Regions from separate parts of the Mesorhizobium sp. B2-4-18 genome, predicted to be linked through region 2. Evidence: predicted binding sites of a transcription regulator. Region 2 holds the regulator's gene; the other holds the start of a gene.

The links. The regulator PhoB, encoded in region 2, activates phosphate uptake and scavenging genes when phosphate is short. The targets are predictions, from matches to a motif close to TGTCATNNANCTGTCAT.
Positions count from the first base shown of each region.
Region 1: a site for PhoB is predicted at 7,511-7,527, ahead of FJ527_RS17440 (toxic anion resistance protein). Genes of this name have one in related genera too.

Region 1 is NZ_VFUW01000006.1:335,263-351,272, reverse strand. Features, by position in the region: gene FJ527_RS17470 (arginyltransferase) at 109-867, opposite strand; gene FJ527_RS17465 (RDD family protein) at 1,007-1,477, opposite strand; gene sthA (Si-specific NAD(P)(+) transhydrogenase) at 1,680-3,068, shown strand; gene FJ527_RS17455 (hypothetical protein) at 3,070-4,179, opposite strand; gene FJ527_RS17450 (5-bromo-4-chloroindolyl phosphate hydrolysis family protein) at 4,179-4,796, opposite strand; gene FJ527_RS17445 (substrate-binding domain-containing protein) at 4,808-6,337, opposite strand; gene FJ527_RS17440 (toxic anion resistance protein) at 6,391-7,470, opposite strand; gene FJ527_RS17435 (TCR/Tet family MFS transporter) at 7,605-8,768, opposite strand; gene FJ527_RS17430 (TetR/AcrR family transcriptional regulator C-terminal domain-containing protein) at 8,881-9,501, shown strand; gene FJ527_RS17425 (alpha/beta hydrolase) at 9,529-10,188, opposite strand; gene FJ527_RS17420 (OpgC family protein) at 10,390-11,586, shown strand; gene FJ527_RS17415 (substrate-binding domain-containing protein) at 11,605-12,681, opposite strand; gene FJ527_RS29320 (hypothetical protein) at 12,846-12,989, shown strand; gene FJ527_RS29315 (hypothetical protein) at 13,049-13,198, shown strand; gene FJ527_RS17410 (DUF423 domain-containing protein) at 13,214-13,576, opposite strand; gene FJ527_RS17405 (MFS transporter) at 13,609-14,862, opposite strand; gene FJ527_RS17400 (GntR family transcriptional regulator) at 14,977-15,642, shown strand; gene FJ527_RS17395 (DUF982 domain-containing protein) at 15,746-16,006, shown strand.
Region 2 is NZ_VFUW01000003.1:65,876-81,885, reverse strand. Features, by position in the region: gene FJ527_RS07445 (PAS domain-containing protein) at 1-2,544, shown strand, start outside; gene pstS (phosphate ABC transporter substrate-binding protein PstS) at 3,077-4,132, shown strand; gene pstC (phosphate ABC transporter permease subunit PstC) at 4,199-5,182, shown strand; gene pstA (phosphate ABC transporter permease PstA) at 5,186-6,037, shown strand; gene pstB (phosphate ABC transporter ATP-binding protein PstB) at 6,034-6,837, shown strand; gene phoU (phosphate signaling complex protein PhoU) at 6,863-7,570, shown strand; gene phoB (phosphate regulon transcriptional regulator PhoB) at 7,590-8,279, shown strand; gene FJ527_RS07410 (ROK family protein) at 8,282-9,517, opposite strand; gene xylF (D-xylose ABC transporter substrate-binding protein) at 9,782-10,822, shown strand; gene FJ527_RS07400 (sugar ABC transporter permease) at 11,061-12,410, shown strand; gene FJ527_RS07395 (ATP-binding cassette domain-containing protein) at 12,421-13,245, shown strand; gene FJ527_RS07390 (CHASE domain-containing protein) at 13,386-15,008, shown strand; gene FJ527_RS07385 (YMGG-like glycine zipper-containing protein) at 15,100-15,345, opposite strand; gene FJ527_RS07380 (hypothetical protein) at 15,428-15,754, opposite strand; gene FJ527_RS29260 (hypothetical protein) at 15,919-16,010, opposite strand, start outside.

The DNA of each region.
Region 1 (16,010 bases), on a different contig from region 2:
GCAGGCGGCCGGTCGGCGCAAGCGCGCACTCTCTCCAGCCGAGCGGCTGAAAGACCAGCATCCCCTGCCTTGAAACAGTTTAAGCGTGGATCGGGGGAAAACTCAGCGTCAGACCGCTTCGTTGGTATAGCGCTCCCAGCCTTTTGGGCCGAGATGCTCCTGCGGCATGAAGCGCATCTTATAATTCATCTTGCGCGAACCATTGACCCAGTAGCCCAGGTAGACATGGGGCAGCCCCATCGCCTTGGCACGGGCGATATGGTCGAGAATCATGAACGTGCCGAGCGAGCGGCTTTCGAAATCGGGATTGAAATAGGAATAAACCATCGACAAGCCGTCGGCCATCTTGTCGGTGAGCGCCACCGCTATGAGTTCACCTTGGCCTTTGCCGGTGATGAAGGTGTCGGGTCCGCGCCGCCGGTATTCGATCACCTTGGTGTCGACATGGGTATCCTCGACCATCATGGCGTAGTCGAGCACCGTCATGTCGGACATGCCGCCGCGGCGGTGGCGGGCATCGAGATAGCCGCGAAACAGTGAATATTGTTCGGTCGAGGGCTCGGCGTTGTGCATGGCGCCGACGAGGTCGGAATTGTGCTGCAGCACACGCTTCATGTTGCGGCTGGCGGTGAACTCCTGTGCCAGGATACGCACCGACACACAGGCGCGGCAGGTCTCGCAGGCTGGTCTGTAGGCGATGTTCTGCGAGCGCCGGAAGCCGCCTTGCGTGAGCAGGTCGTTCATCTCCGAGGCCTTGTCGCCGACCAGATGCGTGAACACCTTGCGCTCGAACTGGCCGTCGAGATAGGGGCACGGCGACGGCGCGGTCAGGAAGAACTGCGGCGACTGGGTCGGGTGCTGCGTCATCGAGCCTTGGAAACACTCCTTCGAATCGCTCTACCTTTGGCTCCGGCGGCGAAAAATTCAACAGGATTGTGAAGGTGTGGGCAACTCAACACCTTCACATTTGCGCTCAAGGGGGCTGCGGCTTTGCTTCAGGGCGGTTTCAGCGGCCGGTGCGGCTGACGACAGTGCCGAGCAAAAGATCGTGCAGCGTGCGCTTGCGGTCCGAGAACAGGGTCACCAGCAGGACCAGCGGCGACAGGATGACGTTGCCGGCCCAGAACAATACGGAATGGACGACCGCGGTCAGCCCGTCGATGCGGGTGCCGTCGAGACGGTCGAGGCGGATGCCCATCATCTTCATGCCCGTGGTGGCCTGGTCGGCGCTGCCCAACGTGTTCCAGATGTAGAGGATGGCGACTGCCGGCACCAGGACGCCGAACAGCATCCAGCCCAGGCCGAGGGTCAAGAGCCCGAGGAAGAACACCAGGATGGCCACCGGAATGCTCAGCAGGCCAACGATGAGATAGTCGAGCACGAAAGCCAGAATGCGCCTTGTGCGCACGCCTTCAAAAGCCCTGACATCGTCGAGCCGGGTGTTGATGATTTCGCCGTCGAGAACGCGAGCGTTCATGTCATTTCCTCGTAACAGGGGCCTGCTTAGCCTGCGCCACCGCACCAGAAATGGTGAAGGCTCATGGTGGAATCAAGATCGGACCGTTTCGCCGCGGCGCCAGGCGGGACAGAATGGGCTGAGGGTCCGAAGCGGTTGAATTTGCAGCACGGATGGCGTTAGCTTGCTGCGGCGCAACAAGACGCCGAGGGGACGGGGCAATATGGACTACGACATGCTGGTCATCGGCAGCGGCCCTTCCGGCCGCCGCGCTGCCGTGCAATCGGCCAAACTCGGCAAATCGGTGCTGGTGGTCGACCGGGGCCGGCGCCTTGGCGGCGTCTCGGTGCACACCGGCACCATTCCTTCCAAAACGCTGCGCGAAACGGTGCTCAACCTCTCGGGCTGGCGCGAGCGCGGCTTCTATGGACGCGGCTATCGGGTCAAGCAGGATATCTCGGTCGGCGACCTGATCGAGCGCCTGCACAAGACGCTCGACCATGAGGTCGAGGTGCTGCAGCACCAGTTCATGCGCAACACGGTCAAAAGCGCGCGCGCGGCGGTGAAATTTCTGGGCTCCAACAAGGTCAGCCTGACATCGGACAATGGCGACTACAGCGAAGTCGGTTTCGCCAACGCACTGATCGCCGTGGGCACCAGGCCGCATCGGCCGGCCGACGTGCCCTTCGACAAGACCCGTGTCTTCGACAGCGACGAAATGCTTGAACTCGACCGCCTGCCACGCACGCTGACGGTGATCGGCGCCGGCGTCATCGGCGTCGAATACGCCACGATCTTTTCCGCGCTCGACGTACCGGTGACGCTGGTCGAGCCGCGCAACTCCATCCTCGATTTCGTCGACCGGGAGATCGTCGACGATTTCATCCACCAGATGCGCGACCGCGGCATGACGATAAGACTGGGCAGCGCGGTCAAGGAAATCCGCTCCAAGCCGGATGCCGCCGAAGTGGAACTGGCCGATGGCCGCACCATCCGCTCCGAAGTCGTGCTCTACGCCGCCGGCCGCACCGGCAATGTCGGCAGCCTCGGCCTCGACGTGGTCGGCATCGAAGCCGACTCCAGGGGCCGCATCAAGGTCGATCCCCAGACTTTCCAGACCAGCGTGCCCAACATCTACGCGGCCGGCGACGTCATCGGTTTTCCAAGCCTCGCCTCGACCTCCATGGAGCAGGGCAGGGTGGCCGCCTGCCATGCTTTTGGCGTGACCCTGCCCGCGCCGCCGGAGACCTTCCCCTACGGCATCTACGCGGTACCGGAGATATCGACGGTCGGCCAGTCCGAGGAGCAGGTGCGCCAAAGCGGCGGCGCCTATGAGGTTGGCGTCGCGCGCTTCCGTGAGACGTCGCGCGGCCACATCATGGGCGTCGACACCGGCTTCCTGAAGCTGTTGTTCTCGATCGAGACGCGGCGCCTGCTCGGCGCGCACATTGTCGGCGAGGGCGCCACCGAACTCATTCATATCGGCCAAGCGGTGATCAATCTCGGCGGCACGGTCGACTTCTTCGTCAACAACACCTTCAACTATCCGACGCTGGCGGAAGCCTACAAGATCGCCGGCCTCGACGCCTGGAACAGGATGGGAAGAGGGTAGATCAGCCTTCCAACTGCGACAGCAGCGCCAGCATCACGTCGGCAGAGGGCATCGGCAGCACCGCCTCGATTTCCGCCGGCCGCACGCCGGCGATCGCGGCATCGGCGCCGCCGCTGACGGTGCCGAGCGGCCCGCGAAAACCGTGTTTCGACCAGGCAAGCTCTTGCAGCTTTGGGCTGGTCAGCGCCTCCAGCAGCCTGTCGACCGCGGGGTCGACGACGATCAGCGGATGCGCCGAATAGACGGTTGGCCTGGGGTAGAGAATCTCGGGCTTGGCGCCCATGCCGGCCCGCACCCTTTGCCAGCGCGCGGGATCGGCGAGCGCCCATTCCACCAGTTGGTTCTCATAACCCACCACCATCGGCTCGGCGCCGAGACCGCCGGCGATGTACTGGTCGAACAGCTTTCCCGACGAGGACGACTTCAGCCCCATGCTGCGGAAGATCGCCTTGGCCTGGTCGCCGTGCTGGGCAAGCAGTTCCTGGGTCGCCACGTCGCCGCTCATCAAGCTGAGCACCAGGCCGGCGAACATGAAACCGGAGTTGGAGCGGTTGGGATCGGTGGAGACGATGCGGGCGCGGCCATAAAGCTCGTCAATGCCGAGATCGGCCCAGTTCTTGCCGGCCAGAATGGCCTCGAGCAAGGCCTTGAGATCGAGCTGGTTGTAGCCGCCCTTGGCGGCGACCGTGACCAGCCCACTCTTCTTCAGCCCTTCGACTACAGGTCCCCAGGTGTAGACGACGATCGGGGAGTTGAGCACGACCTGGTCGTTGCGGATCGAGACACCGCTCTTGCGCGCGAGGTCGACCATGATCGAGGAAGAGGGCCACAGGAATTGCGGTTTTTGGGTGAGCAATGCCGGCTCGCGCACCATCTCCACGGAACCGGCGACACGCGCATCGAGTTCCAGCCCGTAGCCGCCAAGCGCATGCACGACGTCCGGATCGGCCAGGAATGCCTGCTTCTCGCCGCCGATGAAGCCGAACAGATGCGCTTTGTTGCCAAGATAGCCACGGAACTCGGGACGATCCTTCAGCGTCAAATAGCCGCCGGTGCCGGCAGCGGCGGCACCCAGCAGACCCAGTCCGAAAGCGCGGCGCGAAATGGCCATCAGCGTCCGATATCCTCTTTCAACGACTCCTGAATGAGTCGCAGGTCGACGTCGAGCGTGCCGAGTTCGCTGTCGGCCAGGCTGTCGGCGTAATGCACGAAGGCGTCCTGAAGCTTGGTGATGACGGCGCCGACATTGGCGAGCCGGACCTGGCTGGGTGCACGCCGGTTCGCCAGCGTCGCGTAGCCTTCCGCCACTTCCGCCGCCTGCGGCAGGTAGTAGGTGAGGAAACGCCGCACCGAGGGCGCGGTTTCCGGCTTCGTCTCGACTTTCGAAATCACGTCGGCGGCGATGTCGGACAGGTTCTTCACCTTGGCCTTCATGTCCTTGTCGGCGATCGAACCGGCCGTTGCCGACAGCCGGTCCGCGGCTGGCTGCGCTTGCGCCAGGAGTTCGCGGGCGAAGGCCACTTTGCTGCCGCTGAGCGTGCTGAGGTCGAGCCCTTCGAAAAGCTGTCGCGGCGCCAGCACGAACACCAGTCCGGCAAAGACGAGGGCCGCGATGATGGCCGACACCAGGAACGGGAACTGGGTCAGAAAACCCAAGCCGACAAGCAGCACCGCAGATATCACGCCCGCCGCGATCCAGTTCCAGTCATTGCCGAACAAGCCACGCATCCCGGCAGGCTCTAATTGTAGCCGCGCGCGGCGCGGAAGGCGCCGGCCAGATCGCCGCTGCCATCGAAGACCCGTGCCGACGTCGCCTTGGCGAGACTGTCGAGCTGGCTCTTGTCGGCGTCGCCGAAGGTAACGCCGAAGACCGGCACGCGCACGGCGGCGTTGCGCCAGTGAGCGAGAAACAGGTCCGCGCCGCCATCGGTGCGGCCATCGGTCATGATGACGATGGCCGGGAGGTATTTCGAAAGGTCCGCCGTGGCAACGATCTTCTGCAGGGCCTGGTCGGCACAGGCATACATATCGGTGCCGCCGCCGGCGCGTTGCTGGGCAACGTCCGCCAGCAGCTCGCTCTGGCCCGCCGAGTCGCCTTTCGCCTCGAATGTGTCGCGCACGACAGCGTCGAAAGGCAGCACGAAGATGCGGTCGGACGGCGTCCATTGCACCAGCACCTCGCTTGCCTTTTCCGGCGTGAACAGGAATTGCGCGGCGGCCTGCAACTGTTTCTCGCCCTGGTCTTCCATCGAGCCGGAAAAATCGAAGCACAGCGCCGTCAGCGAAGGCTTGCGCAAGGCCTCCTGGTAGAGGTCGAGCGCCTTGCGGATCACGGCCGGCTCCGGCATGCGGATCGACGTCACCAGCTTGCCGGGATCAAAATTCCAATCCGGCTCGGCGGCGGCCTGGATGGCCGCGCCGCCGAGCGGCAGCCGCCGACCGGTATCGGCGATGCGTTTGCGTGCCGCGTCCGACTGCAGATAGGCGAGAAGGTCGGTGAAGAATTTTTCGACATCGGCTCCGCGTCCATGATCGATGAAACCCAGCGGCGAGTCGCCGACAGCGACGCCGTCGGCCGGATAGATGGCATAGAGCGGCTCGTTGCCCATCTGCTTGAGTTTGTCGTTGGTCTCCTTCAGCGTCGCCTCGTAGTTCCACATCGCGTCGTAGACGGTGCCCTTGCCGGCGCTGTCGACGTAGAGATCGGCGAGCCAGCCCGACGAACCGGACGAGCGCTCGACGCCTTGCAGCAAGGCACTTACCGCATCGTGCACGGCGGGATTGTCGAGGTCGCCCGGCTCGATCACCTGCTTGCCGCCGAGCGCGCTGGACAGCATGGCGAGATAGGCGCTGGCGCCCGAATTGGACTGCGTCGCCGACGTCATCAGGAATTTCAGCTTGCCGTCCTTCACTGCGGCCAGGATGTCCTTCATGAAGACCGGCTTGCCGACCCAGCCGAGTTCGGTGGCCTTGGATTTGCGCACGCCCAGAATCACCGGCATCTGCGCGATCGACGTCAGGTTGCGCACCTTGCGGCCGCTGTCGAACAGGTCGACCCAGACACTGGAGGCCGGCCAAACCGCATCCTTGTCGAGGCCGCCAGGCTTTTGCAGTCCGAGCCCGATGTCGAGCGAGCCTTGATAGGAAATGGTGCAGGTCGCGCCTTGCTTGGCGCAGAATTCCTGGACGATCGGCTCCAGCACCGTATTCTCGGAGCCGGAGACGATCGAGAATTTGACTTGGCTGGAATTGCAGGCCGTCAAAAACATCGCGAAGGCGAGCAGCAGAACGGACGTCAGCGTCTTCGGCATGGCGGTTCCGATCAGGACTGGGTCAGCGCTTTCTTCAAGTCGATCGTCATCTGGTCCATCTGTTTTTCGGCGTCGGCCCGCTTCTGGCGGCCCTCCTGCTGGACTTTCAGCACGCCTTGTACCGTGTCTATGAGATCGCGATTGGCCTGCGCCAGCGTCTCGACGTCGACGATGCCGCGCTGCGCCTGTTCCTCGACCGAAATCGCCTGGTCCTTCATCATTTTCGACGTTTGGCGGATCATCTCGTTGGTTGCGTCGGTCACGGTCTTTTGCAGTTCGAGCGCCGACTTCTGGTTGGTCAGCCCAAGCAGGATGACCATCTTCTGCTTCCATGCCGGCACGGTCAGCGCCGAGGTTGCTTGCAAATTCTCGATCAGCGTCTCGTCGCCCGACTGGACGATGCGGATCTGCGGCAATTGCTGGATGCCGAGCTGGCGCGCCTGCACCAGGTAGAAGATCCGCTTTTCCAGGCGGTCGAGCGCCTGCACGGCGTCCTGATAGGTTTGCGCCTCCAGCGTGCCTCCAGTGTCGCCGCTAGCGGTATCCGCCGCGGCCTTCAGCTTCGGCAACTCGTTGGCGCGGTAGTCATCGACGAATTTCTTGCCGGCCTGCACATAGGCATCGAGCTTGAGGATGGAGCCCTTGGTCTGCTCATGGAGGTCGTCGAGCACGGCAATGTCGCGCCGCAGCGTGTCCTTGTGACGGTCGAGTTCAAGGCCGATGCGATCGATCTGTCCCGCCACGTCCTCGTATTTCTCCTTGAAGCGCTCGAGCCGCGCCTTGAACGAGGAGAACAGGCCGCTGAGGAAACCCTGGTCCTTGAGCGAGGCCGGATCGAGATTCTTGGCCTTCATGATGATGTCGGTCAGGAGATCGCCGGTGTCGCCGAGGTCCCGGTTGCGCAACTGGGACAATATCTTGTCGGCATAGTCGCTGACTGCCTGCTGGGCACGGTCGCCATAGACAGAAATGCCGGCACGGTCTCTGACGTCGATCGTGCTTTCGATTCTGGCGATGTCGGACGGATCGGCTACGATTGCCGGCAATGTCGAAGTGTCGTCGAGCAGAGTGATGCTGTTCTTGTCGGCCATGCAGACTTCCCCTCGGTAACAGCATCTCGATAGGTAATCTGTGACAGTGATATGTCGCCGCTGTGGAAAACGGTAGTCCGAGGCCGTTTTCGGCGGTGAACAGTGCCGTCTTCCGGCCTAGCGTCAAGAAATATCTATTCGGCGGCCTCCCGCACGGCTGGAGATGACCCGGTTCGCAGGAGCAATGGCAGGCACAGCACATAAAGCGCCGCCCCCGCGATCCAGACTGTGCCGGGAAAGACGGTGCGCGTGCGGAAATAGAGCATGGCGATGATGAAGGGCCCGAACACCGAGACCAGGCTGGTCATGCTGGTGAGCACGCCCTGCAGCCGTCCCTGATGGTCGGCGCCGACGCGTGAGGTCAACAGCGACTGCAATGCCGGAGCTCCGATCCCGCCGAGACAGAACAGCGGCAGCAGGGCGAAGGCCATCCAGCCCTGCCAGGCCAGCGCTATCGATATATAGGCCGTGCTGTCGGCGAGGATGGCGATGATCAGCGCTGCTTTCTCGCCCCAGCGCTCGGTGATCGGCCCGGCAACAAAACCCTGGGCTCCAGCATGGAAGAGCCCGAACAGCGCCAACGAGATGCCGACGGTGAACAGGTCCCAGGCGAATTTGCCTTGGACATAGAGCACCCAGATGGTGCCGCCGACTTCGCCGACCAGGGCAAGAACGGCGAAGGCACCAAGCAGCGGCAAAAGGGCCGGGAAAGTCAGCGCCCAACGCAACGGCGCCAGCGGGTTGAAAGACGGCATTTCGCTTGCGCCGCCCGCGCGCTTCGGTTCCGGCAGCAGGAAGAAAGCCAGTACCAGGTTGATCCCGTTGAGTGCTGCCGCAACCAGGAAGGGCGTGCGTAGCCAAACGTCACCAAGCAGGCCACCGAGCGCCGGACCGGCTATGAAGCCGACGCCAAAGGCGGCGTTGAGATGGCCAAAACCCCGAGCACGACGATCCTGGCTGCTGATATCTGCCATGTAGGCGGAAGCTATCGCCATGCTGGCGCCGGTGACGCCCGCGATCAGCCGGCCAACGAACAGCAGCGGCAGTGTTGGCGCGAAGGCCATGAACAGATAGTCCGCCATCGATCCCGTGAGCGAGACGAGCAAGACCGGCCGACGGCCGTAGCGGTCGGACAGGGCGCCGAGCAGCGGCGAAAAAAGCACCTGCATGGCGGCGTAGGCCGACAGGAAGGCGCCAAAAATCCAGCCGATATCGTCGACATGGCCGACCGTGCGCAGCAAGCCCGGCAGCACCGGCATCATCAGCCCGACGCCCACGGCGTCCAGTGCCATCGCCATCAGGACGACGAGATAAGCTCTTTTCACGATCGGACTCAGGAATTTATCGTTGATAAGGAAGGTTTATCACTGATAAATTCACGGCGCAAGCTGGAGGACCAGACGGATTCGCATGAAACTGGACAAGACGATGATCGTCGACGAAGCGCTAGGCTTGCTCAACGAGGTTGGCATCGATGCGCTGTCGACCCGCCTTTTGGCGCAGCGGCTCAAGGTGCAGCAGCCGGCACTCTACTGGCATTTCAGGAGCAAGCGCGCCTTGCTTGACGCGATGAACGAAGAGATCTTGCGGCGCGGCCATCGGCATCGAACACCACGGCTCGGCGAGACCTGGCAGGATTTCGTGCGCAAGAATGCCCGCAGCTTTCGCAGCGCCCTGATTGCCTATCGCGACGGCGCGCGTGTCCACGCCGGCACGGAAGCGGATCCGCAAGAGCTCGGGCACTTCGAGCGGCTGCTGGAATTCCTGGCGGGCGAGGGCATGGCGGCGATTCCAGCCATGGAATTGCTGATGACGGTCGGCCGCTACACGGTCGGCTGTGTCACAGAGGAGCAAGCCGAATATCCGTCAGGTCCGGGGCGTGGCGAAGCGCTGGATGCCGCGGCGCATGATCATCCGCTCTTGCGCGAAGCCTTGGTGCACTACCGTGCCGGCGGACACGAGGCGCTGTTTGAAAGCGGGCTCGCCCTGCTGATCGCCGGGGCAGAAGTTCGAATGGTGGCCGAACGCTGATTGGGCAGCGAGCGGTCGCAAAGGCGGTCAGCCTCCCTGTGCCGCTCCGGCCAGCCATCGCTCGACAATCGCGGCGTCCGGGTCGCCGATTTCGTGGCCTGATGGAACGATCCGGGCGTCGATCTCGCTACCGTGCCGGCTGAGCAGCGTCACCAGCGCCAACGCGAAAGGCCCGTAGGTCTCGTCCGCCGCCCCGGCAATGATCAGCGTCCGTGTGCCCATGAGGTCCGTTGAAGGCACCTTGTCGAGCACCGGCATTGGCCTCAGCAGCGCCGCGCTCCGGACAATGCCGGGATGGAGCAGCATCAGGCTCGAAACCAGATTGGCGCCGTTCGAATAGCCAATGAATGTCGCGTGGGCGAGATCGAGCCCATGGCGCGCGGCGACTTCGCTTGCGAATGCCGCGAAGGCGGCGGTTTCGACACGGATGCTTTGCTGGCCGAAGCGCGTCGGCGTGATTCGCTCGAACCAGCGAAAACCGTCCTCCTGCGGGATGCGGCCCCGTACCGCGATCAGGGTGGCGTCGGGCGCGATGCGCCTCGCCAGCGGCACCATGCTTGTCTCGTCGATACCCGATCCATGCACCAGGAACAGGAACGCGCGGCCGCTTTTGCCGGCACCGAGGAGGCGATAGGGAAAGGCTAGATCCAGCATCAGAGGGCTATTTTCGACACTGGCGCCAGTCATACCACATCCCATTGATTATATGAGGTTTCGCTCAATTTGCCGGCTTCAAAACGCAATATTTTCATGCTCCGCGAAAGTTGATTGAACCAGGCTCATTCCGGCCCGTTTCTGCGCCGATACACTCCCTGTGGGAGAAATCGAAGCGGTGCGTCGGGGGTCGCATTGCTGGACATGAACAACCAGCTTTGAGGCCTTTTGTCGATGACTACCCCTGTTTCGCCAGATCGCGATTTGCGTATCTTGGAACGCGACACGCGTATCGATGTGCTGCGCGCGCTGGCACTGCTCACCATCTTCGTCGACCATGTGCCGGGCACGGCTTTCGAGACCCTGACCTACAAGAATTTCGGTTTTTCGGACGCGGCCGAGGCGTTCGTGCTGATATCAGGCATTTCGGTCGCACTCGCCTACGGCACAAAGTTCCGGCCGGGTGGCCGGCTTCTGGCGACCTTGAAAATGTGGCGGCGGGCCGGCGTGCTCTACGTCGCCCACATCGTCACGACGATGGTGGTGATGGCCCTGTTCTGCGCCGTGGCGGTGTTTGCCAAGCGGCCGGAACTGCTGACGCTCATCAACATCGAGCCCTTGATGAAAAACACGCCGCAAGTGCTGGTCGGCATCGTCACGCTCGGCCATCAGCTCGGCTATAACAATATCCTGCCGGTCTATGCGGCGCTGCTTTTGATGGCGCCGGCGTTCGTCCTGTTCGTCAGCTCCAGGCCCGTCGCGGCGCTTGTCGTGTCCGGCACGCTATGGCTGGTTGCCGGAATTTGGGAGATCGCTCCGCCCAATTACCCCGAGCCCGGTTTCTGGTTCCTCAACCCGTTGTCCTGGCAGTTCCTGTTCAACATCGGCCTTGCCGCCATGCTGCATGTCAGGCGCGGCGGTGTCATTCCGGTCAACCGCTGGCTTGTCGGCGCGGCCGCGACCTATGTGCTGGCGGCTCTGGTGTGGGTGCATAGCCCGCTCTGGGGACAGATAACGTGGTTCAACCTGCCGGTGGTGATCGGCGGCTTCGACAAGACCTTCCTGTCGTTGCCGCGGCTGTTGCACATCCTGGCGGTCAGCTACCTCGTCGTCGCCCTGCCGACGGTGTCAAACCTGTTCCGCACCAGCCCCGACCATCCGCTGGCCATACTGGGCAAAAGATCGCTGCCGGTCTTCATCGCCGGCACGGTGATCGCCATGGTCGCGCAGGTGATGAAGCTGATCAATCCGGGCGGGCTCGTCTATGACAGCCTGCTGATATCGGCCGGCATCGCCATGCAGTTCGCGCTCGCCTTCTATCTCGAATGGCTGTCGACCATCGGCGGTTCGGGCAAGGCCCGCACGGCCCAAACGGTTCCCGCGCCGGTTCGTGCGCCTTTGGGGACTGCCATGGCAAGAGCCAATCGGTAGGCGGTTCGGCCGTGCGGTTCAGCCGCGTGGCGAAGCCGTCGAGGCTCGCACGATCAGTTCGACCGGCAGTTGATGCCGGCTGACCGGCCCGTCGCTCTCCAGGATCGCCCTGACGGCAAGGCGGCCCATCTCGGCAATCGGCTGGGCGATCGTGGTCAATGGCGGCTCGGACACCGCTGCTTCCGGAACACCGTCGAAGCCGACGATGGAAACGTCGTCAGGCACGCTCAGCCCGCGTGCGCTCAGCCATTCGAGCGCCACCAGGGCTATTCTGTCCGACATGGCCAGAATGGCGGTGGGCGGCGTGTCGGAGGCGAAGATGGTCTCGAGCCCCGCCTTCGTGCTCGCCACGTCGTTGGCGGTCTCGTAGACAGGCACTTTGGTTATGTCGACGCCAACCCGCGAAAGCTCCCGGAGATAGCCGGTGAGGCGGTCGCGCGTTCCGGCATAGGTCGCCGCCCGAACCTGTTCGGCCGAAACAAGGCCCGTCCTGTTGTCGGCGAAGGGCAGGGCCATGACGGCGAAGCGGCGATGGCCGAGATCCGTGAGATGGCGGGCCGCCATGCCGGCGCCGGCGATGTTGTCGACTCCGATCGCGGCGACCGAGCCGTCCTCGGAGTCGAGGTCGAGCGCGACGAAGGGCAGCTTGCGCTCACGTGCCAACTCCACCAGGCGCGAGCCACCTTCGATGCAAAAGACGATGAAGCCGTCGACCAGAGCGCTCTGGATGTTCCAGGCAAGCTGCTCGTTGTTGGCGGCCGAGACCAGGGAAATGCCGGCTCCGGTCGCATCGCAAGCTTGCGAGATGCCCGCCATCATGACGCGCGCAAACGGATCGTCGAAGAAATAGGAGAGGGGCTCGGCGGTGGCCACGCCGATGGCGTTGACCTTGCCGGCCCGCAGCAGCCTGCCCTTTGGATCGGGGCCGCCATAACCCATTGCCTCGGCCGCGGCGCGAACCCGTTCGCGGACTTCCTCGCGCACGATCTCGGGGCGGCTGAATACGTTGGACGCGGTGCCGTGCGAAACACCGGCGGCCTTGGCGATGTCGGCCAGCCGTACGGGTCGTCGATTGCCTGCGGTGAGTGACGCCATTTGTGCGTGCCTCCTGACATCCATGTAGCACGTTCTTCCGCCGCATCTAGTATTTTCGTTGGATCGATTCAAATTTTGCTTGACCTGCGCCGGTTTCGATCCTAGATTTGAATCGATCCAAGTGGCAGCTTGTTCTGTTGAATAGCCAAAAAGGGAGGAGCGCCATGCATCCCGTCAACTACCTGTTCGCCGACATCTACCGCAACGACTGGAATATCGGGTCAGCCACCAACAAGGCTAGGCATCGTGGTGAGACGGGCCCATGGGTTCGCGATCTTCGCTTCTTGGTGGCGCGCAAGCGGAGCTGATCAAACCGGCTTTTTCGCGCCCGACGATTGGATCGATTCAAAGACAAGGAGGATGAGTCATGCATCCCATCAAGCATCTGTTCGAAGATATCTACCGCAACTACTGGGGCATCGCACCGGCCACCGAGCGACCGGAAGCGCGACGGCGGGTGAAACCTGCTGTTGGCGGCCGTGCCCTTTGGGTCCGCCCGGAACGCCGCCGGGATTGACCTCAAGCAATCATTTCAGGGTCGTGGACGTGCCACGGCCGAGATCGCTATCGCCAGCCAGCCTGCAATGAGCAGGGTGCCGCCGATCGGCGCCGACATCGGAAACAGCCTTGAGCCCCAGAAATCGCGGGCGAGAAGATCGCCCGCGAAGAGGAGCAGCCCGGCGAGCAGAACGAGGCTGGCGATGCGCAGCCAGCGGTTCGCGCCGATAAGGCCGATGGCGAGGAAGACCGGCGCATGCATCAGCAGGAACGACGCGGCGGTGCCGGTAAAGGCGCCGCCGCGGTGGGCGGCGGCCGCCGAAAGCGCCACCCCCGCCGCGCCGACGAGGCCGCCGGCAAGCACGAGGAGGCGGCTGCCGTTTGGATCGGGGTTCATGGCCGGCGTGCTCCTTCTTTCTTCAGCAAGCGTCAGGGCTTGCGCGCTTCCAGCGCCATATGCCGCGTCCGCCGCGACTGGACGATCCAGTTGTAGGCCGCCCCGAGCGCCATCAGCACCGACGTGCCGAGAAACACCGCCGGCATGCCGAAATGGCCGCCCACAAAACCGCCGGCCAGTGGCCCCGCGACCTGTCCGACATACTGCGCCGAGATCGCCAGGCCAAGCACGTTGCCGCCAACGCCGTCGGGGATGTTGTGCCTGATGACACTGGTGATGCAGGGCAGGAGGCCGCCCAGCGCCAGGCCCATCAGGAAACGCAGGCCGATAAGCTGCCAGCTATTGGTGACAAAAGCCTGCGGGATAAGCAGCAGCGCCGAAACCGCCAGTGCTCCCACGACAACGTTCCAGTGCCCGATCCGGTCCGCGAGCTTGCCGAGCCAAGACGCCGAGAGGATGGTGCCCAGCGCGGCGGCCGACATCACAACGCCGGCGACGAGCGTCACCCTGCTCCGGTCCTCGATGAGCTGCTGCACATAGACGGTGATGATCGGCTCGATCGACATTGTGGCGAAGGCGAGCAGCATGCCGGTGGTCAGCATGGCCACGACCGGGCGCTTGTCCGGGATCTGCGACCAGCCGCTTTTCGGTTTTGCCGCCGACACCGGTTTGGCTGGCTTCGGACGCGGGCTCTCCTTGATGAGGAAGGTCGTTGCCAGGAAGGCGAGGAAGATCACACCGCCTGACAAGAGGAAGGTGGCGCGAATGCCGATCACCGGCGGCAGCACGCCGCCCAACAGGGGACCGACCAGCGAGCCCGCCGTAATGCCCGCCGACAGCACGCCAAGCGCCCAGCCGGAACGCTCCTTCGGCGTCTGCATGGCCACCAGTATGGTTGAACCGGAGGAATAGCCGCCCGCGAAGCCGATCAGCAGGCGCAGCAGAACCAGTTGCCAGACCGTCTCGACCATGCCCGTCAGCGACATGCAGATCGCCATGCCGAAGGAGGCGCGCACCAGCATCACCTTGCGCCCGTAGCGGTCACCCAGGCGCCCCCATAGCGGCGCTACTGTGGCCGCGGCGAAGAAGGTGGCGCCATAAGCGACGCCGGACCACTGCACGATTGCCGCGTGGCCCTGTGCGCCGAGCTGTTCGACATAGAGCGGCAGGAATGGCAACAGCAGGGTCATGGCGATGAGCGTGCTGAACGAGCCCGCGAAACAGACCGCGAGATTGCGCCGCCAGTGAATGTTGTAGCCGCTTTGCTGCGTGTCTTCCTGCGTCATGCCCTGCCTGCCCGGTATCAGCCCTTGTTGCGGATACCATTTTGGGATACAAATTGGTCTCCGTCATGAACTTCACGCCGGCCGCTGTCAATGCGGCTTTGGAAAGGGCGCGCGATGTCGCAGATGCAGAATGTCGAACGGCAGCTTCGCGAGATGATCCTGGCGCTCGAGATCGGGCCGGGAGAGCGGCTGACCGAACGCTGGATCGAAAGCCAATTCGGCGCCTCGCGCACGCCTGTCAGGGCGGCGCTGCTGCGGCTGGAGACCGAGGGGCTGGTCGGCAGGGACGGGCGCGGCTGGACCGTTTCGCCCATCAATCTGGCCGAACTCGAGCAGGTTGCGGTCTATCGCGAGGCGGTCGAGATCGCGGCATTGCGGCTGACGTGCGGGCAAGCCGACAAGAGCGCCATCGATGTCATCGAGGCGATGCTCGATTCCTGCGACGAAAATACGCCGCGCGAGGAGTGGCATCGTGTCGGCATGGATTTTCACATCGAGCTGGCGCGGCTCTCCGGCAACGAATTCCTGTTCCGGGCGGTTCGTGACGCGATGACGCGTCTGTCGCGCGCCCGCTGGCTGGAAGTGCGTGACGAGACGGCCCTTGGCCGTGCCTGGGTCGAACATCGCGCCATTCTTGCCGCGACACGCCTCGGTCAGGCTGATGAAGCCGCGCGGCTGCTGTCGGCCCACATCGTCGGCAGCCGTGATCGGCTGGTGACGTCGCTTGCCAACGACCGACGTGGCCTTCGCGCCAGGGGATTTGCCGTCGTCGCCGCTTAGTGCGGTCCATGCGCTGCGGCGCGCTGGCCGGAAAAACAGACGGGTCTGACGTGAAGCGCACTTTCGGCCTCGCTTCAAGGAAGCCGATGGCGTAAGAGCGGCGATGGAAAACAACCGGTTTGAAACACCTGTGACCGTCAAATCCGTCACGGCGGGAAGCACTCAGCTCTTGCGTTCGGCAAGGGAGGCTTCCGATTACCTCCTCAACAACTGGCCCGGCAAGCGCAGCCCCAAGCATCGTGCGGCGCTGCAGGCCTGTCACGACGCGCTCGCCGGCGACAAGCCGGCGATGAATGCCAGGCGCGCTTTCATCGCCGCGGCGCGGGAAGTGGATGTCTTCATCAGCGACAAGGCGCCAGCCTGATATT
Region 2 (16,010 bases):
GTCTACGACATGCGCACAGGCGACGGCACGTTCATCGGGGTGCGCGTCGACATCACCGACCTCAAGAGCCGCGAGGCGGCGCTTCATGACTCGATGCGCCAGATCGATCTCTTCCGCCATGTCATGGACGAGTTGCCGGTAGCCGCCTTCATCAAGGCGCAGGACCTGAGCATCGAATTCGTCAACAAGGCCTGGTGCGCGCTGACCGGTCTCGCCAAGGACGACGTCATCGGCCGGACCGACCGTCAGCTGTTCAACGGCGAGGAAGCGGAGGGCTTCAGCCAGGACGACACCGATGTCGTGACGAACGGCAATGTGCGCGAGGTCGAGGAGCCCGTCACTCATCGTGACGGAACGGTGCGGCAGTTGATGACGCGCAAGAGCCGCCTGGTGGCCACGGACGGATCGGTGCATCTGGTCGGATCCAGCACCGACATCACCGATGTCAAGGCGCGCGAGCAAGCTCTGGAAGAGAGCATGCGCGAGAACGAGGTGTTCCGCAGCCTGATCGACAACGTGCCGGTGTCGATCTACGCCAAGCGCTCCGATCTCAGGCAATTCTATGTCAACAAGGGCTGGTGCGATCTCACCGGCTTCAGCAAGCAGGAGGCGACCGGCAAGACCGACGTCGAGATCTTCGGGCCGGATGGCGAGGCCTTCGTGGCCAGCGATCTCGCCGTGCTGCGTACCGGCGAGACCCAGGAGATCGAGGAGACGGTGCGCCTTCCAGACGGCAGCGTCAGGCATCAGTTCGCCCGCAAGGGCGCAATGATCGCCTCCGACGGTTCGCTCTACCTGATCGGTTCGACCACCGATATCACGGAACTCAAGCAGCGCGAGGCGGAGCTCAGCGAGGCGCGCCGGCGCGCCGTGCTCGCCGACCGCGCCAAGTCGGAGTTCCTCGCCAATATGAGCCACGAGATCCGCACGCCGATGAACGGCGTACTGGGCATGGCTGAACTCCTGGCCAAATCCAATCTCGATCCCAAGCAGAAGACATTCACCGACATCATCGTCAAATCGGGCAACGCGCTCTTGACCATCATCAACGACATCCTGGATTTCTCCAAGATCGATGCCGGCCAGCTGGTGCTCGACCCGGCGCCCTTCAATCTCGCCGAGGCGATCGAGGACGTGGCGACGCTGGTATCGACACGGGCCAAGGAAAAGGATCTCGAGCTCATCGTGCGCATCGAGCCGCGGCTCGAAAGCCTGTTCATCGGCGATGTCGGCCGCATCCGGCAAATCGTCACCAACCTGCTCGGCAATGCGGTGAAGTTCACCGATGAAGGCCACGTGCTGGTCGACGTGACCGGCGAACGGGTTCCAACGGGAACCAGGCTGACGATCTCGGTCACCGATACCGGCATAGGCATCCCCGAGGAAAAACTGAAACTGGTGTTCGAGAAATTCAGCCAGGTCGATACGTCCTCGACAAGGCGCCACGAGGGCACCGGGCTTGGCCTTGCCATCACCTCGCGGCTGGTCGATCTGATGGGCGGCGACATTGGCGTCGAGAGCGCCGAAGGCAAGGGGTCGACCTTCTGGTTCACCGTAACGTTGCCAGGGGCCGGGCAGCAGAGCGGGCAGCGCATCACGCCGGTGGACGTGACGGGCGCACGCGTGCTGATCGTCGACGACAACGCCGTCAACCGCGCCATCCTGACCGAGCAGATGACCTCGTGGACGTTCGATTCCTGCGCGGCCGAAAGCGGCGCCGAAGGTCTCAAGGTGCTGATCGCCGCGGCAGCTTATGGCGTGGCGGTCGACTGCGTCGTGCTCGACTACCAGATGCCTGAAATGAGCGGCGCCGAAATGGCGCGTATCGTGCGCAACACCGAGGGCCTCGCGGACACGCCGATCATCATGCTGACATCGGTCGACCAGTCGCTTGCCAACACCAGCTACCGCGATCTTGGCATCGACGCCCAGCTGATCAAGCCGGCGCGCTCCTCGGTGCTCCTGGAAACACTGGTCGCGACCATCCAGCGCCATCGCCACGCCACCAGCGGCCACGCCGTTCAACCGCTCGCGGGCGAGGCGTCCGAGACTTCCCGGCCGCCGCCCCTGGCGCCATCCGAGCAGCGCGCGCAATTGCAGCTGCCACAGGTTCGCCCCAGGTTGCCTGCGACGGCCGGCGGGCACAGGCTGGATATACTGGTGGCCGAGGACAATGAGGTGAACCAGATGGTGTTCACGCAAATCCTCGGCGAGACCGGCTATGGTTTCGAGATCGTCGGCAATGGCCGCAAGGCGCTCGACGCCTTCGGCACGCTGAATCCGTGCATGATCCTGATGGATGTCTCGATGCCGGAGATGAGCGGTCTCGAAGCGACGGCCGCGATCCGCCTGCTGGAGCAGGAGACCGGCACGCATGTGCCGATCGTCGGCGTCACCGCGCATGCGCTCAAGGGCGACCGCGAGCGCTGCCTGGAGGCGGGCATGGACGACTATCTGCCCAAGCCGATCAGCCCCAGGGCCCTGCTCGAGAAGGTCGAGCGCTGGGTCGGCGCCGGCCGTCAGGTCCACCGCAACGCGGGATAGAGCCCGCGTCGCCTGAATTGCGGGATCCGGCGAGGCAATCAGGGAATCAGCGGGAGATTCGCTGCTACCGCTGCGTGCAATGACTATGGTGCGATCGCGCCATATCAAAGGCGGCGTCCAGCCGGAACAATAGCGAAATCGAATTCCGCTCTTCTCAGTTACGGGCGGGAGCAGCGACCGCCTGCAAGAAACAGTGTCACTCTACCCCAACGGACCTGTTTTTGGCGATGGCCCGGCCATGACACGCTCTGGCTGCGAGCAACGCGCTCCCGTCCGGATTTTCTTCATTTGGGAAAAGCCTGGTCGAGTCCGGGGTGATTCCAGCCGTCGAACGGCTCAAGCCCCTGATTCCGGCGGTAAACTCGGACCGCGCCGCGAGCGCCCGAGATCAGCGTCTTTCGCGTTGCCGGCAACGCGTTACCGGGCTGACATGAAACTGTCATGCGACTGTTATAATCGAAGGCTATTGGCCTCAGCGGGCGCCGGCAAGAAGTGGCGCCGAGAGACCATCTTCCGAACAGGAGCAGGCCACATGAGACATTTCATCCGCTCGGCGGCCGTTGCGATTGCAATGGCTGCGGCGTCCACCCTCACTCTTTCCGCAGCAATGGCAGCTGACCTTTCCGGCGCCGGCTCGACCTTCATCTATCCGGTGTTCGCCAAATGGGCCGACACCTACAAGAAGGACACCGGCATCGGCCTCAACTATCAGTCGATCGGCTCGGGCGGCGGCATCAAGCAGGTCATCGCCAAGACCGTGACCTTCGGCGCCACCGACAAGCCGATGTCCGACGCCGATCTGGAAAAGAACGGCCTCGTGCAGTTCCCGATGGTGATGGGCGGCATCGTGCCGATCGTCAACCTCACGGGCATCAAGCCGGGCGAACTCGTCCTCGACGGCAAGACGCTGGCCCAGATCTATCTCGGCGCGATCACCACCTGGGACGATGCCGCGATCAAGGCCCTGAACCCGGACCTTAAGCTGCCGTCGACCGCTATCGCCGTCGTTCATCGTTCGGACGGCTCGGGCACGACCTTCAACTTCACCGACTACCTCGTGAAGCTCTCGCCCGACTGGAAGGACAAGGTCGGCTCGGATACGGCCGTCGAATGGCCGACCGGCGTCGGCGCCAAGGGCAGCGAAGGCGTTGCCAACACCGTCAAGCAGACCGACGGCGGCATCGGCTATGTCGAATATGCCTATGCCAAGCAGAACAATCTCTCCTACTCCAAGATGCTGAACGCCGCCGGCAAGGTCGTCGAGCCGTCGCTCGAATCCTTCGGCGCGGCTGCTTCGAACGCCGACTTCAAGGGCGCCAAGAACTTCAACGTCATCATCACCAACGAGCCGGGCGACGCCACCTGGCCGATCGCTGCCTCGACCTGGGTGCTGATCCACAAGACCCCGGACGATGCCGCAGCCACCGGCGAAGCGCTCAAGTTCTTTGCCTGGGCCTACAAGGACGGCAAGGAAACCGCCAAGGCGCTCGACTATGTGTCGATCCCCGATAGCGTCGTCGACCTGATCAAGGCTTCGTGGAAGGCCGACATCAAGGCCGACGGCAAGCCCGTCTACGCCGGCGAGTAATATCTTTCTGGAGGAGCGCCGCCCCGCGGCGCTCCTTTTCAATCAACACAAAGAGCCGAGCTTGACATGAGCGCTGCCCACGAAGCCTTGCCAGCCATTCGAGGTTCACGCGACGCCACCGTCAGACGGTTCGCGTTGACCGATTCGATCTTCCATGGGCTGACCCGCGCCGCCGCCATTCTCGTGCTGGTGCTGCTCGGGGGCGTCGCCATCTCGCTGTTCGCCGGTTCCTGGCAGGCACTGTCGACCTTCGGCTTCTCCTTTCTGACCACCGAGAGCTGGAATCCCGTCACCGAGAAATTCGGCGCCCTGGCGCCGATCTATGGCACCATCATCACTTCGGCCATCGCCATCCTGATCGCTGTGCCGCTCGGCATCGGCATCGCCATTTTTCTTACCGAGCTTTGCCCGCGTCCGCTTCGGCGCCCGATCGGCATGGCGGTGGAACTGCTGGCCGGCATTCCTTCGATCATCTACGGCATCTGGGGCCTGTTCGTGCTGGCACCGTTCCTGCAGACGACAGTGCAACCTTTCATCATCAACGTGTTCCACGGCATTCCCGGCCTTAACAGCCTGTTTGCCGGGCCTCCTTATGGCATCGGCCTGCTGACCTCGGCGATGATCCTGGCCATCATGATCCTGCCTTTCATCACCTCGATCACCAAGGATGTGTTCGATACGGTGCCGCCGGTGCTGAAGGAGTCCGCCTACGGCATTGGCTGCACGACCTGGGAGGTAACACGCCGGGTCGTCGTCCCCTACACCCGCATCGGCATCATGGGCGGCGTCATGCTTGCGCTCGGCCGTGCACTCGGTGAAACCATGGCGGTCACCTTCGTCATCGGCAACGCCCACCGGATCAGCGCCTCGCTGTTCGCGCCGGCAACGACGATCTCGGCAACCATCGCCAACGAATTCACTGAAGCCGTCGGCGATCTCTACACCTCCTCGTTGGTGGCGCTCGGTCTGATCCTGTTCGTCATCACCTTCCTCATCCTTGCCATCGCCCGCTACATGCTGATGCGCATCGATGCCCGTACCGGAGTCTGACCGATGTCGACAGCCGCATCGCTTCACCAGAGCCGCAAGCGCAAGAACGGCGTGATGATGACGCTCTGCGTCATCGCCGCCGGCATCGGCCTTGCCTGGCTGGCGCTGATCCTCGGCGCGCTGCTCTATAAGGGCCTGTCGGGCGTTTCGCTCTCAGTGTTCACGGAAATGACCCCGCCGCCCGGTGATGCCGGTGGCCTGCTCAACGCCATCTACGGCAGCATCGTGATGACCATTATCGGCATCGTCGTCGGCACGCCGATCGGCGTGCTGGCCGGCACCTACATGGCCGAATATGGCCGCTTTTCGAAGCTCACCACCGTGGTGCGCTTTATCAACGACATCCTGCTGTCGGCGCCCTCAATCATCATCGGCCTGTTCGTCTACGAATTGATGGTACGGCCGATGGGGCATTTCTCGGCCATCGCCGGTGCCGTGGCACTGGCCATCCTGGTCATTCCCGTCGTGGTGCGTACCACCGAGGACATGCTCAACCTTGTGCCGAACGCTTTGCGCGAGGCCGGCACGGCGATTGGCGCGCCGCGCTGGGTGGTGATCCGTTCGGTGGCCTACCGCGCGGCGATGTCCGGCATCGTCACCGGCATATTGTTGGCCATTGCCCGCATTTCCGGCGAGACGGCGCCGCTACTCTTCACAGCGCTCAACAACCAGTTCTGGTCGAGCAATCTCAATGCGCCGATGGCCAGCCTGCCGGTGACCATCTTCCAGTTCGCTCTCAGCCCTTACGAGGAGTGGCAGCAACTGGCGTGGACCGGCGCACTCATAATCACATTGACGGTTCTCGCGCTCAGCATCTTTGCGCGCAGCCTGACCGGACGCAGAGAGGACAAATGAGCCAGATGTTGTCTCCAGACATGACGATTGCGACAGAGGCAGCCGCCAAGGCGAAGATCGAGGTCAAGAACCTCAATTTCTACTACGGCCAGTCGAAGGCGCTGAAGGACATCACCTTGTCGCTGCCCGAGCGCAGCGTGACGGCCTTCATCGGACCGTCGGGTTGCGGAAAGTCGACGCTGCTGCGCGTCTTCAACCGCATCTACGAGCTCTACCCCAAGCAGACCGCCGAGGGTCAGGTGCTGCTCGACGGCCAGAACGTTCTCGACCGCTCGCAGGACCTCAACCTGTTGCGCACCAAGATCGGCATGGTGTTCCAGAAGCCGACGCCGTTCCCGATGTCGATCTATGAGAATATCGCCTTCGGCGTCAGGCTCTATGAGAAGATCGGCAAGGCCGAGATGGACGGCCGTGTCGAGCAGGCGTTGAAACGCGCCGCGCTGTGGAACGAGGTCAAGGACAAGCTCAATGCCAGCGGCCTCAGCCTGTCGGGCGGCCAGCAGCAGCGGCTTTGCATCGCCCGCACCGTGGCGGTCAAGCCGGAGGTCATCCTGCTCGACGAACCGGCCTCGGCGCTCGACCCATTGTCGACCGCCAAGATCGAGGAATTGATCGACGAGTTGCAGGCCGACTACACGATCGTCATCGTCACCCACAACATGCAGCAGGCCGCGCGCGTCTCGAAGCAGACGGCTTTCATGTATCTGGGCGAGCTGGTCGAATTCGACAAGACCGAGAAGATCTTCACGTCGCCTCGCGAGAAGCGCACGCAGGACTACATCACCGGCCGCTTCGGCTGATCTCACGCATACGAGGACCAGGATCATGGCCGAACACACAGTCGCAGCCTTCGACGAGGATCTCGGACAGATCAGCAAGCTGATCAGCGACATGGGCGATCTCGCCGGCACGATGGTCGGCGGCGCCACCAAGGCGCTGCTGAATTCCGACAACGCGCTGGCACAGCGCGTCGTCTCCGACGACGCCATCATGGACGCGCGCCAGCGCGAACTCGATGATCGCGCCATCACCCTGATCGCCAAGCGCCAGCCGATGGCCGACGATCTGCGTCATGTCGTCGGCTCGATCCGCATGGCGGGCGATCTCGAACGCATCGGCGACCTTGCCAAGAACATCGCCAAGCGCGTCGGCTCGGTCGGCCTCACCGCCACGCCGCGCGACTTGTCGCATTCCATCGACTCCATGGCGCAGCTGGTGCTGATCCAGGTGCAGGGCGTCGTCGAGGAATATGCGGCCGGCGATGCCGCCGCCCTCGCCAAGCTCAGGAATGACGACGAACGCATCGACGTCAAATACACTTCGGTCTTCCGCGAACTCCTGACTTACATGATGGAGGATCCCCGCAACATCACGGCTTGCACGCATCTTTTGTTCTGCGCCAAGAATCTCGAACGCATCGGCGACCATGTGACCAACATCGCCGAGAATGCGTATTATGTGCTGACCGGCACGCAACTGCCCGCCAACCGTCCGAAGCAGGACGAGACGGCGATGTCGGTGCCGGCGGCTTGACGGCAGGGATGATCGATCGATGATCGCGCCACGCATCATGGTGGTGGAGGACGAGGAGCCGCTGGGCGTGCTCCTCCGCTACAACCTGGAGTCCGAGGGTTACCAGGTCGAGGTGGTGACACGCGGCGACGAAGCCGAGATACGCCTCCAGGAAAACGTGCCCGACCTGCTGGTGCTCGACTGGATGGTGCCGGCGGTTTCCGGCATCGAACTCTGTCGGCGCCTGCGCATGCGGCCCGAGACGGAGCGATTGCCGATCATCATGCTGACGGCGCGCGGCGAGGAGAGCGATCGCGTGCGCGGCCTCTCGACCGGCGCCGACGACTATCTGGTCAAGCCGTTCTCGACGCCGGAATTCATGGCCCGGGTCAAGGCGCTGCTGCGCCGCGCCAAACCGGAAGTGCTGTCCAGCGTGCTCAAGGTCGGCGACATCGTGCTCGACCGCGAATCGCACCGGGTCTATCGCAAGAAGAGCGAGATCCGGCTCGGACCGACCGAGTTCCGGCTACTCGAATTCATGATGCGCCATCCTGGCCGCGTGTTCTCGCGCAGCCAGTTGCTCGATAATGTCTGGGGCGAGACGATCTACATCGACGAGCGCACCGTGGATGTGCATGTCGGCCGCCTGCGCAAGGCGGTCAACAATGGCCGCATGCCCGATGTGATACGCACCATCCGTGGCGCAGGCTACGCAATTCGCGAGGATTGAGATCAGGCCACGTTCTTGCCGGATCTCACCTGCACGCCCGGCGCGAAAATCTCCTGGTCGACGAAGGTGAGCGCGCGCATGGCGCAGCCCTCGCGGATCAGCGGCAATTCGTTCGGCTCTGTATCGAAGGAAATCGACGTCGAATGCTGGCCGCCGGCGGTCTGGGCGATGGCCTCGCGCAAGGCCGGCTCGATCAGATCGAAGGCGGCGGCGCTGACGCCGACCATCGCAACCGGCGCCGGATCGATCAGCGCGAACAGGCTGCCAAGGCCATAGCCCAGCGCCTCGCCGGCCTTGCGATAGGCCTCGCGCTCCGGTCCGTCTCTTTCGCGCGCCGTAGCCGCCAATGCGCGCATGTCGGCGTCGCTGACGTCGACCGGTTTGGCGTCCTCACCCATCTTTCCTGCATTACGCCAGATGGCATAGTTGCCGGCATAGGCCTCGACGCAGCCGCGCCGCCCGCAGCGGCAGAGCGCGCCGCCCGGGCGATGGATCATGTGGCCGAACTCGCCGCCGGAGGAATGGGTGCCGGTGAACAGCTCGCCCTTCAGCACCAGGCCCATGCCGATGCCGTGCGAGAGCAGGATGGCGATGAAGTCGTCGCGGTAGCGCTCGGGGTCGCGCCAGCGCAGCGCCACAGCCATCATGTTGCAGTCGTTCTCCATGGTGGCGGGGATGCCGAATTCGGCTTCGAGTATGTCGGCGAAGGCAATGTCCGTCTGTGGCGTGATCGGCGACCACAGCATGGCGCGCGCCTCGGTGTCGGTGATGCCCTGGATCGCCAGCGCGATGCGGGCGATGCTGGCGACGTCAAGGTCGGGATCCTCGAGGCAGCGCCGGACGATGGCCACGCATTCGCCGATCAGCGCCTCGCGCGACATGGTCAGCGTGTCCAGCCGGCGCTGCTCCTCCGATATCACCTGGCCGGCGTAGTCGATGACGGCGACGGAGAGGAAATTCAGCGACAGCACCACGGTCATGACCGCCGCGGCCTCGGGGTTGAGACAAAGGCCCACCTGCGGCCGGCCGCGTTTCAGTGAGCCGGCCTCGTTCGGCTTGCCTTCGCTCAGGATACCTTCGCCGATCAGGTCGGCTGATATCGCCGATATGGTCGAGTGGCTCAGGGCGGTGGTGGCGGCGATCTCAGTGCGCGAGGGCTGGCCACCCCGGCGCACGGCTCCAATCACCATTGCGCGGTTGCGCCGGCGCAGATCGTCGTGGCGGATTCCGACCGACATGATTTCCTCCCCGTCGCCGCGGTTCTTGACGCCCCCTCGAACACCTCCGGCAACGGGTCGAATACTGGCAGAAGCGGCTAGGGCTGTCATTTATTTATTGCGGGGCTCGAAAAAAGGCTTCCGGCACCTCAAAATCCGTCAGAATCGATGTTGACAGTGTTCCGGCGATGGACGAGTGTTTTTTCGAGGCTCGAAAAAATAGGGCCTTTGTGCCGGCCTTAGGGCCAGTTTGGTCGCGCCACACGCGGGCGCAGGGAGGATATAATGAAGAGATTCACAGTCGCCATTCTGGCGGGTGTCGCCATGTCGCTGACGCTGGCGTCGGTCGCGCAGGCGAAGGGCAAGGTCATCGGCGTGTCGTGGTCCAACTTCCAGGAGGAGCGCTGGAAGACCGACGAGGCGGCCATGAAGAAGGCGATCGAGGCCGCGGGCGACAAGTACATTTCCGCCGATGCGCAGTCCAACCCCGGCAAGCAACTGACCGATGTCGAGAGCCTGATTTCGCAGGGTGCCAATTCGCTGATCATCCTGGCGCAGGACGCGTCGGCCATCGGCCCGGCGGTACAGAAGGCGCTCGACGAGGGCATCCCGGTCGTCGGCTATGACCGCCTGGTCGAGAACAAGGACGTCTTCTACCTGACCTTCGACAACAAGGAAGTCGGCCGCATGCAGGCCCGCGAAGTGTTCAAGGTGAAGCCTGAGGGCAATTACGTCTTCATCAAGGGCTCGGGCGCCGATCCGAATGCCGACTTCCTGTTCTCGGGCTCGATGGAAGTGCTGAAAGCGGCCATAGACAGCGGCAAGATCAAGAATGTCGGCGAAGCCTATACGGACGGCTGGCTGCCCGCCAACGCCCAGAAGAACATGGAACAGTTCCTCACCGCCAACGACAACAAGGTCGACGCCGTGGTCGCCGCCAATGACGGCACCGCCGGCGGCGTCGTCGCGGCGCTGACGGCGCAGGGGCTCGCCGGCACCGTGCCGGTCTCCGGCCAGGACGGCGACCACGCCGCGCTCAACCGCATCGCGCTCGGCACCCAGACCGTATCCGTGTGGAAGGACGCGCGCGAACTCGGCAAGAACGCCGCCGAGATCGCCTCGCAACTCGCCGACGGTAAGAAGATGACCGACATCGCCGGCGTGAAGGACTTCACGACGCCTGGCGGCAACACCGTAAAGTCGCTGTTCCTGACCCCGGTGGCCATCACCAAGGACAATCTCAACCTCGTCATCGACGCCGGCTGGATCAAGAAGGACGAAGTCTGCACGGGCGTTGCCGCGGGCAGCGTCGCGGCCTGCAACTGAGCTTGATCGCCTGAACAGTCGGAAGCGCCGCGGCGTGGAACGGTCAGTGTTCTGAACACTGGCCGTTCCAATTTCCTTGTTTTCGCAATTCCGGACGAAAAACCGCTACGCACTTTTCCCGGAATTGCTTCCAAGCCGCGGCGTTTTCCCAACAAGATTTGTGTTTCCGCCGTTGGCGGCTAACTTCTGGGCTCTGGTCCGGCATCCGCGTCAGGCGGCAAGCCGCTGGGAGGACATCATGACCGACACGACCGCAACCTCGCAGGCCGATACGGCGCGTGCGTCGGAACTCGGCGCGGTCGCGCGGTTCCTGAAGGCGACCGAGATCGATACCCGCATGCTCGGCATGATCGGCGCGCTGCTGCTGATCTGGGTCGCGCTGCATGTGATTTCGAGCCTGCGTCTTGGCGTCAATCCGCTCGATTTCGACAGCCGCACGTTTCTCACGCCACGCAATCTGTGGAACCTGTCGGTGCAGACGTCCGCGGTCGCCATCATGGCCTGCGGCATGGTGCTGGTCATCGTCATGCGCAACATCGACCTGTCCGTCGGTTCCGCCGAGGGCTTGATCGGCATGGTCATGGGCTTTGCGCAGGTACATTTCCTGGTTCGGTTCGTAGGACTTGAACTCGGCAACCCATGGATCTGGGTCCTGGCACTGGTCATCGGTCTGGCGCTCGGGCTTTTGATCGGCGCCTTCCAGGGCTTCGTCATCGCCTATCTCGAAGTGCCGGCCTTCATCGTCACGCTGGGTGGCCTGCTGGTCTGGCGCGGCGCCGCCTGGTGGGTCACGTCAGGCCAGACGGTGGCACCGCTCGACGCCACGTTCCAGCTTATGGGCGGCGGACCGGCCGGATCGATCGGCGCCACCTGGAGCTGGGTCGTCGGCATCGTCGCCTGCCTGGCCGTCGTGTTCGCGCTGTTCAACGGGCGGGTCCAGCGCAAGCGCTTCCGCTTCCCCCTGCGGCCGATCTGGGCCGAGACGCTGCTCGGCGTCGTCACCTGCGCCGTCATCATGGGCGCGGTCTGGCTAGCCAACTCCTATCCATGGCCGATCGGGATCGTGAACCGGTACGCGGCCGCCAACAACACCGTGCCGGAGGGCGGGCTGTTCATCGCCCACGGCATCGCCATACCGGTGCTGATGGCGGTCGCCGTCGGTCTGGTCATGACCTTCATCACCAACCGCACCCGTTTCGGCCGTTATGTCTTTGCTATCGGCGGCAATCCGGAAGCGGCCAATCTCGCCGGCATCAACACGCGCTGGATCACCATGAAGGTGTTCATGATCATGGGCGTGCTGGCCACGATCGCCGCCGCCATTTCGTCGGCCCGGCAGAACTCGTCCACCAATGTGCTGGGAACATTGGATGAGCTGCTGGTCATTGCCGCGGCCGTCATCGGCGGCACCTCGCTTGCCGGCGGCTCGGGAACCATCATCGGCGCCATGCTCGGTGCATTGCTGATGCAGTCGCTGCAGTCGGGCATGGTGCTGCTCGGTGTCGATTCGCCGTTGCAGAGCATCGTCGTCGGCGCCGTGCTGGTCATCGCCGTCTGGCTCGACACCGTCTATCGCAAGCGGGTTTAGGGATACGACCATGGCTGACAAAACCGCTCCCGTAAGGGCCCTCACAACTGCGCCCACTGGCACGCCGCTGGTCGACATGCGCAACATCTCGATCGCCTTCGGCGGCATCCGCGCCGTCGACGACGCCTCGATCGATCTTTTCCCCGGCGAGGTCGTGGCACTGCTCGGCCACAACGGCGCCGGCAAGTCGACGCTGATCAAGATCCTGTCCGGCGCCTACAAACGCGATGCGGGCCAGATCTTCGTCAATGGCGAGGAGGCAGCGATTTCCAACCCGCGCGACGCCAAGAAATACGGTATCGAGACGATCTACCAGACGCTGGCGCTGGCCGACAATGTCGATGCCGCCGCCAACCTGTTCCTCGGCCGCGAACTGATGACCGCCTGGGGCACGCTCGACGACGTCGCCATGGAGGCCGAGGCGCGCAAGGTGATGGGGCGGCTCAATCCCCGCTTCCAGCGCTTCAAGGAGCCGGTGATCAAGCTGTCAGGCGGTCAGCGGCAATCGGTGGCGATCGCCCGCGCGATCCTGTTCAATGCCCGCATCCTGATCATGGACGAGCCGACGGCGGCACTTGGGCCCCAGGAAACCGCCCAGGTCGGCGAGTTGGTCAGGCAGCTCAAATCCGATGGCATCGGCATCTTCCTGATCAGCCACGACATCCACGACGTGTTCGAGCTGGCCGACCGTGTCTGCGTGATGAAGAATGGCCAGGTGGTCGGTACCGCCCGCACGACTGACGTCACGCAGGACGAGGTGCTTGGGATGATCATCCTGGGCAAATGTCCTCCAGGTGCCATACCGGGGCCGGGCGCGCTGAAGATCGCCGCCTGAGGCCGGTCAGGCCGCTTCGGGCACGCCCCGTTGCCGGTCACGTGATATGCCAGTGATCACGATGGTGTGGCCTGACCATTGTGTTGGCCCGGCGACTTGCCCATAAAAGGTCCTGTTTTGCTCATGGACCGCATCATCCGTTGAAGAAGCTTTTTCCAATCGTCGCGTTCATTGCCGTTGCACTGATCAGCATGACCATGGCGGGGTTCGCTTATTTCGCGACGCAGGAAGCCGCCCGCATCAAGTTCGAAGGGGCGGCCGATGACGCCCTCAACCGGATCGAGAGCCGCATCGACCTGCACCTGTCGCTGCTGCGCTCGACACAGGCCCTGTTCGACGCACGCAACGGCGATATTTCCCAGAACGAGTTCAAGGCATTCTTCAAGGCGCTGGATGTCGACAACAATTTCGCCGGCCTGCGAGGCATCGGCTTCCTGCGGCTGGTCAGGACGGGCGACGAGGCAGCGGTGGAACGCGACACCCTCCACGATTTCGGCGCCAGTCATCCGGTCTATCCGGATACGACGCAGGCCTGGCGCACGCCGATCGCGCTTTTCGAGCCGCTCGATCCGTCCAACCAGACCATCATCGGCTACGACATGTTCAGCGAGCCGGTGCGGCGTGCGGCGATCGAAAAAGCCATGGCCGACGACCAGCAGCATGCGAGCGGGCTGGTCCAACTCGGCCAGGGCACGGGCGTGGCGCAGACTTTCACTGGCTTCCTGGTCTATGTGCGGCTCAATGTGGAAACGGCACCGGAGGTCATCAACGCATCGCGGTCCTCGACCGCCGGCTTTCTCTATGCGGCCTTTCGGGCCCGGGACCTGTTCCAGATCGCGCTCAGCCGTGCGCCGCTGCTGCCGGTCAACACCGAGATCTATGATGGAGCGGTGAACGGCGACAACCTGTTGTTCCGCTCGGAGACGCCACCGGCCTCATCCCTGGGAGACCGGCTGCTGGTCACCCGCAAGATGACCGTGGCCGGACGCCCGTGGACCGTATTGTTCAGGCCAACCAGCGCCTTCTCGCAACCCTCTTCGCGCGCCATCCCCGTGATGCTGGGGCTGTTCGGCCTGCTCCTGGCAGGCGCCATCGCGCTGGTGGCGCGCTATCAGGAGCGAGCCTATGACGCGGTGTCGGCCTTGCACGAGACGACGGAAAAAAGCCTGCTCGAAAAGGACCTGATGCTGCAGGAGATGAAGCATCGCATCAAGAACTCCATCACCAGGGTGCTGGCGATCGCGCGGCAGACGGCTTCGCGGGCAACCGACGTCAATGAGTTTTCCGCTTCCTTCTCGGCCAGGCTGCAGGCGATGGCCGCCTCGCAGGACATGTTGACGCGCTCGCGCTGGCAGAAAGCCGACCTTGCCGATCTGCTGCGCATCGAGCTTGGCCAGGTGTTCGGCAAGGAACTGCCGGACGGGCTCCTGTCAGGCCCGGAGGTGCTGCTCGATGAAACAACGACGCAGGCGCTTGGGCTGACCTTTCATGAACTCGCCACCAACGCGCTGAAATACGGCGAAGCCGGCAATTTCGTTGGCGCTCTCAAGGTGAACTGGTCGCTGGAAGGGCGGGGGCGCGAGCGGACGCTGGCGCTGAACTGGCGGGAGGCGGGGAAGAAGAGGGTAGAGGCGCCATCGCGGACGGGATTCGGCACCAAGCTGATCGATCTCAATGTCACGCGCGAGCTGCGCGGCACGATCAGACGCGATTTTCAGGCCGATGGCCTCAAGGTGGAAATCAAAATTCCACTGGCCGGCTGAAACCCACCCGTCAGCGGCCCTAGCGGCCGACTCCCAGCCACGAAAATCCGGAGGCCCCTGGGCCTCCGGATTTTGACTTGTTATCGCTGAATCAGTTGCAGCGGGCCGTGTAGATCCGGCCGCGATGGTCGCGATACTGGCAGTAGCCGTTGCGCAGGTTGCGAACCAGCAGGCCGGAGCCGGCACCGACGGCCGCGCCGATCAGGGCACCCTTGCCGCCGCCGACCAATCCACCCACGCCCGCGCCGATCAAGCCGCCGCCGACGACGTCCTGCTCGGTCGTGGTGCAGCCGCTGACGGCAACCACCGCAACCATGGCAATAAGTATTTTCCGCATAGAGTCACTCCTCACTTGTGTCCACACTTTGGTAAGCTCCAACCGCCATTTAGCACGAAACGACGGCCTTTGCTGCTGCAATTTATTGTTGGCTAAGGTCGTCTTTTTCTGGGCGGTTCGTGTTAGATGCCATGACGAGGTTGGATATGGCCAACGAAGCGTCAAGACTACCATCTGGCCGCACCTTCCAGACAATCTGATCATAGTCGTCCTCCAAGGCGGGATCGACCGCGAGGCATTTGGCGACGACATGCTGCGCCTGCCCCCGCACGTCGCCCATCGCGAAGGGGCGCTCTGCGGTGCATTCGTCAGCAGTCGCAAAAACACTGACAGGGACCTGCAATTCCCGGCATTCGGCCATCGTGTTCGAGCAGCCGATCACCAGCAGCAACGCGGCTATGTGTTCCATGACAGATGTTCCTCTGGCCGCATTAACGGCCGGCATCGTCAAAAAGTTCCTGTCATTCCAACAGCGTTACGCGAATAGTTCGGAGAAAACCGCGGCTCCTCACGATGCGGCGTTGGCCTGCCCGGCGACTTCAACTGGCGCGACGGAGAGGAGAGCAGATTTAGTCAGGTCAACTGCCAGAAAATGGCCAGCACCATGATCGCGGCCGCGGCAAGAACGATCCCCTTCATCAACCCCCTACCTGCTTCAGGGAGTG